4 regions of the Photorhabdus sp. RM323S genome follow, and region 3 is predicted to be linked to each of the others. Evidence: predicted binding sites of a transcription regulator. Region 3 holds the regulator's gene; each other region holds the start of a gene.
What was found. Region 3 encodes CRP, which controls carbon source genes, mostly activating them, when cyclic AMP is high. Its sites were predicted from a motif close to ATGTGANNNNNNTCACAT; they were not measured.
Positions count from the first base shown of each region.

Region 1: the regulator CRP is predicted to act here: its motif matches at 997-1,014, upstream of ACGF7G_RS12270 (NupC/NupG family nucleoside CNT transporter).
Region 2: the regulator CRP is predicted to act here: its motif matches at 2,177-2,194, upstream of yrbN (protein YrbN).
Region 4: the regulator CRP is predicted to act here: its motif matches at 1,344-1,361, upstream of glpT (glycerol-3-phosphate transporter).

Region 1 is NZ_JBHFKZ010000026.1:20,472-23,527, forward strand. It holds gene ACGF7G_RS12270 (NupC/NupG family nucleoside CNT transporter) at 1-939, opposite strand, end outside; gene ligA (NAD-dependent DNA ligase LigA) at 1,170-3,056, opposite strand, start outside.
Region 2 is NZ_JBHFKZ010000010.1:15,410-18,465, forward strand. It holds gene ACGF7G_RS06895 (DEAD/DEAH family ATP-dependent RNA helicase) at 167-2,101, opposite strand; gene yrbN (protein YrbN) at 2,091-2,171, opposite strand; gene nlpI (lipoprotein NlpI) at 2,273-3,056, opposite strand, start outside.
Region 3 is NZ_JBHFKZ010000028.1:24,817-27,872, forward strand. It holds gene ACGF7G_RS12840 (phosphoribulokinase) at 1-367, shown strand, start outside; gene ACGF7G_RS12845 (OsmC family protein) at 490-897, opposite strand; gene crp (cAMP-activated global transcriptional regulator CRP) at 1,218-1,850, shown strand; gene ACGF7G_RS12855 (aspartate aminotransferase family protein) at 1,901-3,056, opposite strand, start outside.
Region 4 is NZ_JBHFKZ010000020.1:22,088-25,143, reverse strand. It holds gene glpT (glycerol-3-phosphate transporter) at 1-1,113, opposite strand, end outside; gene ACGF7G_RS10725 (DUF29 domain-containing protein) at 1,728-2,159, shown strand; gene ACGF7G_RS10720 (hypothetical protein) at 2,230-2,427, opposite strand; gene ACGF7G_RS10715 (glycerol dehydrogenase) at 2,378-3,056, opposite strand, start outside.

The DNA.
Region 1 (3,056 bases), on a different contig from region 3:
AGAAACCAATTTGGTTGCCATAATACTACCAACCTGCAACGCTTCATCAGCAGGAATGCCAATTACCCAAGCAAATGGATAGAACACATAGCCCAGCATTTCCTGGAAGCTCTTATCAAAAATTAGGCTAAACAGCGCATTAATAGCCGCAATCAGGGCAATGAAACCAATCAGCATAGCAGCAACAATCAGGGCGACTTTAAAACCAGCCAGAATATATTCACCCAACATTTCGAAGAAACTTTGGCCTTCGTGAAGATTGCTCATCTGAATGTCTTCTTCGCTGTCAACAGCATATGGATTAATCAGTGACAGGATGATAAAGGTACTGAACATATTGAGCACCAATGCCGCCACAACATATTTAGGCGCCAAAATGGTCATGTAAGCACCGACGATCGACATGGAAACTGTTGACATTGCAGTTGCGGCCATCGTGTACATTCGGCGCTCAGACATTTTTCCCAGCACATCTTTATAAGCGATAAAGTTTTCAGACTGACCCAGTATCAAAGAACTGACTGCATTGAATGATTCCAATTTCCCCATGCCGTTGACCTTAGACAGCAGAGTACCAATAACCCGGATGACGATTGGCAATACTTTGATATGCTGCAAAATACCAATCAGTGCGGAAATAAAGATAATCGGACACAATACATTCAGAAAGAAGAATGCCAGTTTTGCTCCCATCATGCCGCCAAAAATGAATTCCGTCCCTTCCCCCGCAAATTTCAGTAAATGCTCAAACAAGCCGGCAAATCCCATAACAAATTCCTGACCAACACCCGAATTCAGGAAAAACCACGCCAGGACAAGTTCAATAACAAGCAACTGAATAATATAACGAGGACGAATACCTTTACGGTTACTGCTCGCCAGAATAGCAAGGCTGCCAATGACAATCAGAGCCAAAAGGAAGTGCAGGATTTGAGACATATTACACTCCAAACACAACAGAATATAAATGCATTCTATGTGATAAAAGGCGATTAAATGGGATAGATGTCACATTAGACTGAAATAGTTCTTTCTCTAAATCTTTATTTAATGGATTTGATCACATTTTTAGCTGAATCGTATAAAACCAAATTCAAAAACATATTATCAAATATGACTGATTATTGAGAAACTCCTCAATAATCAGTACCCAAAATGCAAACAAAAAGCTATTCGCCCAATAAACGGATCATTTCTTCTTCATCAATAATTGGAATATTTAACTCATTAGCTTTAACCAGTTTCGAACCAGCGGCTTCACCCGCAATCACCAAATCTGTTTTCTTAGAAACACTGCCTGTCACTTTTGCCCCAAGCGCAATAAGTTTATCTTTGGCTTCATCTCTGGATAACTGATGTAATGAGCCAGTAAGCACAATTGTTTTGCCTGCGAATGGGCTGTCAATCTTCTCAGCCTTTGTGACGACAACTTGTTCCCAGTTGATACCGGTATTATCAATCAGATCATCGATAACTTTTTGATTATGAGGTTCACTGAAGAAGTTAACCACGTGTTTTGCCACTACTTCACCAACATCCTGGACCTCTTTTAGAGCGTCTTCATCAGCGGCACGTAATTTATCCATGCAGCCAAAGTGAGCAGCCAGATTAGCAGCGGTTGTTTCCCCAACTTCACGGATCCCCAACGCATAAAGGAAACGCGCAAACGTAGTTTTTTTCGCTTTTTCCAACGCATCTACCACATTTTGCGCGGATTTCGGCCCCATACGATCAAGCCCAGTCAATTTACCCGCAGTAAGCCTGAAAAGATCTGCCGGGGTTTCGACATACTCTTTATCCACCAGTTGATCGATAATCTTTTCTCCCATACCGTCAACATCCATCGCCCGCCGGGAAACAAAGTGTCTCAGTGCTTCTTTACGTTGAGCACCACAGACTAAACCACCAGTACAGCGCGCAACAGCCTCTCCTTCAATCCGCTCGACATCCGCCCCACATACCGGACAATGTTCAGGAAAAACAACTTCATCACTGTCCTGTGGCCTTCTGTCCTCCACAACACCCACGACCTTTGGAATAACATCACCAGCACGACGGATAACAACAGTATCGCCAATACGCAAACCTAAACGTTCAATCTCATCCGCATTGTGCAATGTTGCATTACTAACAGTTACACCAGAGACCTGCACCGGCTCCAGACGCGCTACCGGTGTGATAGCACCAGTACGACCAACCTGAAATTCAACATCGCGAACAATCGTCATCTGCTCCTGAGCAGGAAATTTGAATGCTGTTGCCCAGCGTGGCGCGCGGGCGACAAAGCCTAACGTTTTCTGTAATTCCAGCGAATTCACTTTGATAACAACACCATCAATATCAAACCCTAATGTTGAACGCTGGTTTTCAATATCGTGATAAAAATCAATAACCTGTTGACTATCAGTACAAACTTTAATTTTATCGCTGACCGGCAATCCCCATTTCTTAAACTGTATCAATCGCTCGTAGTGACTGGCCGGCAGTTCTCCCCCTTCCAGTACACCAACACCATGACAAAAGAAGGTCAGTGGCCGTTTAGCGGTAATACGGGGATCAAGTTGACGCAGAGAACCAGCCGCTGCATTACGTGGATTGGCAAATACTTTTGCACCAGTGCGGCGTGCTTCCTCATTGAGCTTCTCAAACCCTTTTTGGGGTATAAAAACTTCACCACGAATTTCAACACGAGCAGGAATATTCTCTCCGATCAGGCGCAGTGGAATTGCGTAGATAGTCCGTACATTTGAGGTAATGTTTTCCCCTGTTGTACCATCACCACGGGTTGCCGCCTGAACCAATTCACCATTTTCATATAACAGACTGACAGCCAGACCATCCAGTTTCAGCTCACAGCACACCACTAAATCCTGATCATCTTTCAGGCGGTCACGCACTCGCTTATCAAACGCCAAATAACTCTCTTCATCGAATACGTTATCCAGTGATAGCATAGGAATTTCATGGCGGACTTGCTTAAAAGCAGTCAGGGGAACAGCTCCAACCCGCTGTGTCGGTGAATCAGATGTAATCAGCTCCGGGTATTGTTCCTCAAG
Region 2 (3,056 bases), on a different contig from region 3:
TTAGCTAATTCGGTAAACTGGTAGCCTTCGCCATCCTTCCGGAAAACTTAGTTACCAATATATGTCGAAAAACAACGAAAAGGGAGAAAGGCTATTTATGTGTACTGACAAAAAACAGCTCCTGTAAAAAGGAGCCGTTTTATTATTTGAATATTAGTTCAGTCAATTACTGCGCGTTACTGTTGCTATAACGGCGGCGTGGAGCAGCAGATGAACCTTGATCATCACTGCGGCCACGGAAATTGCTACGGCTTTGGCCTTCACCACGACTTTCGCCACTACGGCCTTCACCACCACGGCGCTCACCGCTAAAACGACGGCCACCACCGTTAAAATTTTCACGATCACGACGAGGAGCATTGCCGTTACCGTTACCATTACGTGGGCCACCACGGCGTTCGCGGCGTTCGAATGGCTGTGCATCACCCATTAACTGCATATTCATTGGCTTATTCAGAATACGAGTACGGGTAAAGTGAGACAACAAGTCGCCTGGCATACCTTTTGGCAGCTCAATTGTAGAATGAGTTGCAAACAGTTTGATGTTACCAATATAACGGCTGCTGATATCGCCTTCGTTAGCAATCGCACCAACGATATGACGGACTTCAACACCATCATCACGACCGACTTCAATACGGTACAGTTCCATTTCACCCACATCACGACGTTCACGACGAGGACGATCACCACGTTCGCCCCGATCACCACGATCATCCAAACCATTGCGACGACGATCATCACGCTCATTGAACTCACGACGAGGACGGCGAACCGGATCAGGTGGCAGAATCAATGGACGCTCACCTTGTGCCATTTTCAACAACGCCGCTGCCAGAGTTTCGATGTCCAAATCTTCCGCCGGTTGCAATTTGGATAACAGAACGCGGTACTGTTCCAGATCACTGCTTTCCAACTGCTGCTGTACATTGGCAGCGAATTTTTCCAAGCGACGCTGACTCAAAAGCTCCACATTTGGCAATTCAACTTCAGGAATAGTCAGCTTCATCGTACGTTCAACGTTACGTAACAAGCGGCGTTCACGGTTTTCTACGAACAATAACGCACGGCCCGCTCGGCCCGCACGACCAGTACGGCCAATACGGTGAACATAAGATTCCGCATCCATTGGAATATCATAGTTAACAACCAGACTGATGCGCTCAACATCCAGACCACGCGCGGCAACATCCGTCGCGATCAAAATATCCAAGCGACCATCTTTCAGGCGTTCTAGTGTCTGCTCACGCAGTGCCTGATTCATATCACCGTTCAAGGCTGCACTGTTGTAGCCACTACGCTCCAGCGCCTCTGCCACTTCCAATGTTGCATTTTTAGTACGCACGAAAATAATCGCAGCATCAAAATCTTCAGCTTCCAGGAAACGTACCAGCGCTTCATTTTTGCGCATACCGTGAACAGACCAGTAGCTCTGGCTGATGTCAGGACGAGTAGTTACACTTGCCTGGATACGCACTTCCTGCGGATCGTTCATGAAACGACGAGTAATGCGGCGGATAGCTTCTGGCATTGTTGCAGAGAACAGCGCAGTTTGGTGTTCAGCCGGGATCTGGCTCATGATGTTTTCAACATCTTCGATAAAGCCCATGCGCAGCATTTCGTCTGCTTCATCCAAAACCAAGCCGCTCAAGTTAGAAAGATCCAAAGTACCACGTTTCAGATGATCTAAAAGACGCCCAGGTGTACCCACAACAACTTGTGGGCCTTGACGCAAAGCACGTAGCTGAACGTCGTAACGCTGCCCACCATACAGTGCAACAACATTCACGTTACGCATATGTTTAGAAAAATCTGCGCACGCTTCAGCTACCTGTACCGCCAGTTCACGGGTCGGGGCCAGAACAAGGATCTGCGGAGCTTTCAGCTCAGCATTGATATTATGTAATAAAGGCAGGCTGAATGCCGCCGTTTTACCACTGCCGGTCTGTGCCATACCCAACACGTCACGACCATTTAGTAAATGGGGAATACATTGTTGCTGGATTGGAGATGGCTTTTCATAGCCAAGATCTTCCAGTGCAGAAAGAATAGGTGCTGATAAACCTAAATCAGCAAAAGAGATTTCAGTTTCAGTGGTCATGTAATGGTGCCTCATTAGTTATGGCGGCCAGTCTACATAACGCATTGAAAAAAATTTCGGTCATTTTCATTTAAAATGTGAACTGGCTCAAAGTATGTAATTAAACGAACAAACAAGCCCTCATCGGTCAAGATGATGGACTTTGCAAATCGATCTCGAAATGTTCGTCAGCTATTGCTGGTCCGATTCTGATAGGTCGTCTTGTTCCTGGCCTAACAGCGCCAATTCCAACAATGCGTAGCGGTGCTCAACAAAGTTATGTGCATTGTTAGCTACCGTCAGCTTGAATAACGCAGATGCGCTATCCTTGTCCCCCAGACTTAGGTAATGTTTACCTAAATAGAAGTCAGTTTCACTGAGATGCTCAGCGAGCGAAGTGTTATCCGTTGCATTCTCTTTCAGGCGATCCATCAATGTATATTCACTGATTTTGCCTAAATAGAATTCAACTATATTCCAGCCCCATTGCCCCCGGTTCGCTCTTTCATAGTGTTGCGACAAGTTTACCATCGCTCCTTTAGGATAAAATTCTTTTTCCACCAGGTATAACCATAACGAACGGAAGGGATCATTTGGATCGTCTTGATAAAACGCCTGCAGATCATCCTGCGCTAACTTATACCGGCCACCGTAATACAACGCGATGCCGCGGTTCAGACGCGCGTAATTGTAAGTTGGATCAAGCTCTAATACAGAATCAAACGCTTCATAGGCGGCATCAAAATTGCCAGCCTGCGTAAAGTAAATGCCCAGATAATTAAAAATCTCTGGAATATTAGGCCGAATAGACAAGGCAATAGAAAAATCATTCCGTGCCAAGGCTCTCAGCCCGAGACTATCATACAGCACACCCCTCTCATATAAAAGCTGTGCGTACTCATCTTCTGTCAATGATCGACTCGCAAGAATCTGTTCCATACGGGCCAGAATAACTTCCTGCTGCAATGAAGGTTGT
Region 3 (3,056 bases):
TACTGGAGAACGGGGACATTCACAGGAAGCCGTGATGGATTCCGTTGTTCGTTCTATGGATGATTATATTAACTACATTACTCCCCAATTTTCACGAACACATATCAACTTCCAACGCGTGCCGACAGTTGATACATCCAATCCCTTTTCAGCCAAAGCCATTCCATCACTGGATGAGAGTTTTATCGTCATCCGCTTCCGTGATCTTACTCAAATTGATTTCCCGTACCTTTTATCAATGTTACAAGGTTCATTTGTTTCAAGTATTAATACCATCGTAGTTCCCGGTGGAAAAATGGGGCTGGCAATGGAATTAATTATGACGCCATTGGTACAGCGATTACTGGAAGGGGAAAAGATTTGTTGATTAAAACCTGGGATAAATCCAGAAAACCCAGCGTTTGAATTCACTTCTTATATTATTCAGTTAAAAAAACAGGTAACTGATATTAGTTACCTGTCGTTATTTTTCAATCAGGAAATAATATCTTACTCTGTCTCTTTAATTTCAAAGCTGTGGGTAAGTTCAACTGATTTACCCAGCATCAACGAAACAGAACAATATTTCTCAGCAGAAAGCGTGACGGCGCGTTCAACCGCTTTCTCTGTTAAATCCTTGCCGGTAACAATAAAATGCAGATTAATAGAAGTAAACAAGCGTGGCGCCTCTTCACGACGGTGGGAAGTTAATTTCACTTCACAATCTTTTATGTCATATCTGCCTTTCTGCAAAATAGAAATAACATCAATCGTGCTGCAACCGCCAACTGCCATTAATACCATTTCCATTGGGCTTGGTGCCTTATCGCCAGCATTTCCATCCATCATTATCTGATGGCCTGAAGATGACTCCCCCAAAAGAGACAACCCTTCAACCCATTTTACCCGCGCTTGCATAAGTACCTCTTAAGTCATTTTTTGCATCAAAGCCTACTCTTTCAGTATTAAACTGGCAATCTAATGAGCGGTTTATTATGCTGAAACAATACAAGACAAGACAGAAACCTTTTCCTGTGTTAAAAACAGAAGCAGGTCTGGGTATATGTGGGTTAAGATCAATACTCAAGTTTCGAATTTCAGATAACCTATATAAAACCCTCACCTGTCGGTTTTTCAGCAAACTAATATGTTAAGCTAGTGTCTTTTAAGCCAGCCTGACGAGAAACTTTTAGGTTCTCGTGTTATTTAGGCAGCGATAACAACAGAGGATGAAGCGAATGGTTCTCGGCAAGCCACAAACAGACCCCACTCTTGAATGGTTTTTGTCACACTGCCATATTCATAAATATCCATCCAAAAGCACGCTTATTCATCAAGGCGAAAAAGCAGAGACGCTTTACTACATCGTAAAAGGTTCTGTTGCGGTTTTGATTAAAGATGAAGAAGGCAAAGAGATGATCCTCTCCTATTTAAACCAGGGAGATTTCATTGGCGAACTTGGATTATTTGAAGAAGGACAAGAGCGTACAGCCTGGGTACGGGCCAAAAGCGCCTGTGAAGTAGCGGAAATTTCCTATAAAAAATTCCGCCAACTGATTCAGGTAAACCCGGATATTTTAATGCGTTTATCTGCCCAAATGGCAAGCCGTTTGCAAACAACTTCTGAGAAAGTCGGTAACCTGGCTTTCCTGGATGTGACCGGCCGGATTGCTCAGACTTTACTGAATCTGGCGAAACAACCCGATGCAATGACTCACCCGGATGGAATGCAAATCAAAATCACTCGTCAGGAAATTGGTCAGATTGTTGGCTGTTCCCGTGAAACGGTTGGCCGTATTCTAAAAATGCTGGAAGACCAAAACCTGATCTCCGCACACGGCAAAACAATCGTTGTTTACGGTACCCGTTAACACCTAATTAATCAGCGCATTATCCTGCGCTGATTTCTCTTGTACTTACTTTACACCAACTGGCTAATTGCTTTCTCCAGCCGTTCCATTCCCCGGGTTATCTCTTCTTCACCGATAATCAACGAAGGCGTGAAACGCAGTACATCCCCCCCGGCACTCAACAACATCAGACCATTTTCAGCCGCCAGTTGCAGGATCTCTTTAGATTTCCCCTGATACGGCGCTTTTAGTTCCGCACCAATCAGCAACCCCTTGCCACGGATTTCACCAAATATCGAATATTGCTGATTGATATCGTTCAGAAAATTCACAATCAAATGATGGCGTTTTTCAACACCCTCCAAGACCTCTGGCGTATTGATAATGTCAAAAGCGATATTTGCCACCGCACAAGCCAACGGATTACCACCATAAGTTGTGCCGTGAGTTCCCAGCGCCATCACCGAAGCAATATTCGCTGTAGTCAGCATAGCGCTGACCGGGAAACCATTTCCCAATGCTTTCGCGGTGGTGATAATGTCCGGCACAACATCATAATACATATAAGAAAATAACTTGCCGGTACGCCCCATCCCACTTTGCACTTCATCAAATACCAGCAGTACCTGATGCTGATCGCAAAGCTCACGCAACCCATGAATAAATGCCGGTGTCGCCGGTGTGACGCCCCCTTCACCCTGAACAGGTTCTAATACAACAGCGCAAGTATGGTCATCCATGACTGCCTTGACTGCATCCAAGTCATTAAAAGGCACATGAATAATATCGGCGGGTTTTGGCCCAAAACCATCAGCGTATTTTGGTTGACCACCAACAGAGACTGTAAACAGGGTACGACCATGAAACCCCTGATGGAATGCGATAATTTTGGTTTTATAGGGATGGTAACGGGTAATGGCATAGTGACGCGCCAGCTTAAATGCGGCTTCATTCGCTTCCGCTCCGGAGTTGGCAAAAAATACCCGCTCCGCAAAAGTTGCATCAATCAGTTTCTGCGCGAGTATCAAAGCTGGTTCACTGGTGAAAATGTTACTGATATGCCAAAGTTTCTCTCCTTGCTGCTTTAGAACATCCACTAGCGCAGGATGGCAATGTCCCAAAGCCATAACAGCAATACCACCAGCAAAATCAATATACTCTTTCCCTTGCTGATCCCATACACGACTACCTTGCCCTTTCACCGGTATAAACTGTGCCGGTGAATAA
Region 4 (3,056 bases), on a different contig from region 3:
GTGCAGACCGGTCAGCATCACTGGGCCGTAGATAAGGAAGCCGATAATCAACATACAAGCCATGTCTACCGTTGGATTACCAGCTGGGTTCATCCAGAATACGACCGTTGCGATAGTAACTAATGTCATAAAGAATACGCCTGTTGCACCACGGTTACCTTTAAATACTTTGTCTGACATCCAGCCACACAGTAGTGTACCTGGGATACCGGCATATTCGTACAGGAAGTAAGCCCATGAAGATTTATCCAGTGCGAAATGCTTGACCTCACGCAGATAGGTTGGTGACCAATCAAGAACACCGTAACGCAGCAGATAAACGAACACGTTAGCCATAGCGACCATCCACAGCAGTTTGTTCGGTAATACATACTGCATGAAGATCTGCCTGGCTGTTAATTCTTCTTCATTTTTCTCTGTGTAATCAGATGGGTAGTCGTTTTTATACTCTTCAATTGATGGCAAGCCACAAGATTGTGGTGTGTCACGCATTAAGGCAAAAGCGATCAGTGCAACGAGAATTGCGGCGAAAGCTGGCATATAAAGTGCGGCTTTCCAGTCATTAAACCACGCCATACCCAGCAGGAACAGCAGCGGAGGTAAACCACCACCGACATTATGCGCACAGTTCCAGACGGAGACTATCCCGCCACGTTCTTTCTGTGACCACCAATGCACCATAGTACGGCCGCAGGGAGGCCAACCCATGCCCTGGAACCAACCACACATGAACAGCAGCACAAACATAATCGCGATACTGGAAGTCGCCCAAGGTACGAAACCCATAAACAGCATGACGGCCGCTGCGAGAATCAGACCAGCAGGTAAAAAGACCCGCGGGTTAGAACGGTCGGATATGGAGCCCATGATAAATTTAGAGAAACCATATGCAATAGAGATCCCTGATAGCGCGAAACCGAGATCACCCTTGGAAAAACCTTGTTCAACCAGATAAGGCATTGCAAGCGCAAAGTTCTTCCTTACCAAATAGTAAGCAGCATAACCAAGAAAAATGCCCATAAAAATTTGCCAGCGTAGGCGGCGATAGACTGGATCTATCTGTTTTGCTGACAGTCGGGGCTTATGAAGCGCCGGCTTGAAAATACTTAACATATTTTGCCTCCGATGGCTTTTTTGGTTATGTGAACAGCTCACCGGTTGACTAATGCCACCGGATGGAAAAGCGAGAGGTTTTATAAGTGATTATTTTCCATAACGAAAATTATGATAGTCGAAATAACCCAACCTATCTGTGAGACAAGACTCAGTTGTTAAAATCGTTTTGCCCTGGCGATAATTTTGAGTGATTTGTTAACTTTTTAAAACGTACTTTACCAATGAAATTGTGACTATCGTCACAATAACGAGCTTTACTTAATTTCTGGTGAGCGTTTTTGGTTCGTTTTTGTTCTTTATCAAACAAAAAACCCAGTTTTTGTGCATATTCTATTATTTGTCCCTGGGAGTTTGAGCAAATAATGGATGAGAATTTTTGGCCTGAATAACGCCGACGCACTTGTCTATCTGACGTACTGGCTTTGATCGGTGCGTTTTATGTCCTATTCCAGACGAAGGAATCTTCTGTACTGATTTTCCTACTGCAATCTATGAGGAATGAGCTGTTAATCGATTTTAACGATGATATATGGCTTTGACGATGTGGCTGTAATTTGACAGACTAATCAGCTACACGATTGTATAGCTGATAATATGCCAATGGAGGAACCATGACAACACGTTATGACAGTGACTTTTATGGCTGGACGCAGGAGCAGGCAAATTTGCTTCGTTCTGGTAATCTTGAGCAACTGGATACTGAAAATCTTCTTGAGGAAATAGAAGCAATGGGGCGAAGTGAGCGCAGAGAACTACGGTCCCGGCTGGAGATTTTACTCGCACACTTGTTGAAATGGAGATATCAGGCAAATCGCCGGGGGCGTAGCTGGGAGCTGACTATTGAAGAACAGAGAGATAAGGCAGCTGAATGTTTGAAAGAATCTCCCAGTCTGAGAAATAAGTTAGATGAGCATTTGGGAAAAGCTTACATTGCTGCTCGTCGATTAGCAGAAAAGGAAACGATGATTAATCAGAATGTATTTCCTGCAACCTGCCCCTGGACGTTTGAGCAAATAATGGATGAGAATTTTTGGCCTGAATGACCCCGACGCACTTATCTATCTTGACGCACTGGTTTTGGTCAGTGCGTTTTCTTGTCGTTCAATAACCCGGTCAATTTATTTTCACCTCGCCGCGAACGGCATTAACAGAAACGATTTGTCCTTTACCGACTTCTGACAACGAATTTAGATCAGCGATAGTGGCTTTAGGTTGTCCGAACAAAAAGTAAGAGCGGGAAGTTTCCCCACTCTTTTCAGGTTTAATACAGCCAGTCGCGCCCCATCCGGTCAGCAGTAAGAATAGCGGCATACACTTTTTCCGGTGTCACTTCAAAAGGCAGGTTGTGAATGGTTTCGCCTTCAGCACAACTGGCCTCCGCCACTGCCATCACTTTCTCTTTCAGTTTTTCACCGTCTTTCACGCCAAGTTGATCTAACGTAATCGGTAGACCGATCTGCACGCAGAAATCAAGCAAAGTATCCAATTCTTCATTTGGGCTATTTTCCAGCACTAGCTGAACCAATACCCCGAAAGCGACTTTTTCACCGTGATACATATGGTGACATTCTTCCAATACGGTAAGGCCGTTGTGTACAGAATGAGCGCCAGCAACACCCGTATTTTCAAAGCCTAGGCCACTCAAATAAGTAGTGGCTTCAATAACATTTTCCACCGCAGGTGTACTGACCCCTGCCTCAACAGCCAGTTTTGCTTTATAACCTTCTTCCAATAAAGTTTCGTAACAGAGATGGGAAAGAGCCATCGCAGTACGAGATATTCCACCACCGGTCATTCTAGGCTTATGGCCGGCATAACAGACGCGTGCTTCGAAGTAAGTTGCCAGTGCGTCGCCAATTCCGGCAATCAGGAAGCGGGTTGGGGCTTTAACAATAATACTGGTATCAATCAGTACAATATCTGGGTTAGTTGGGAAAAAC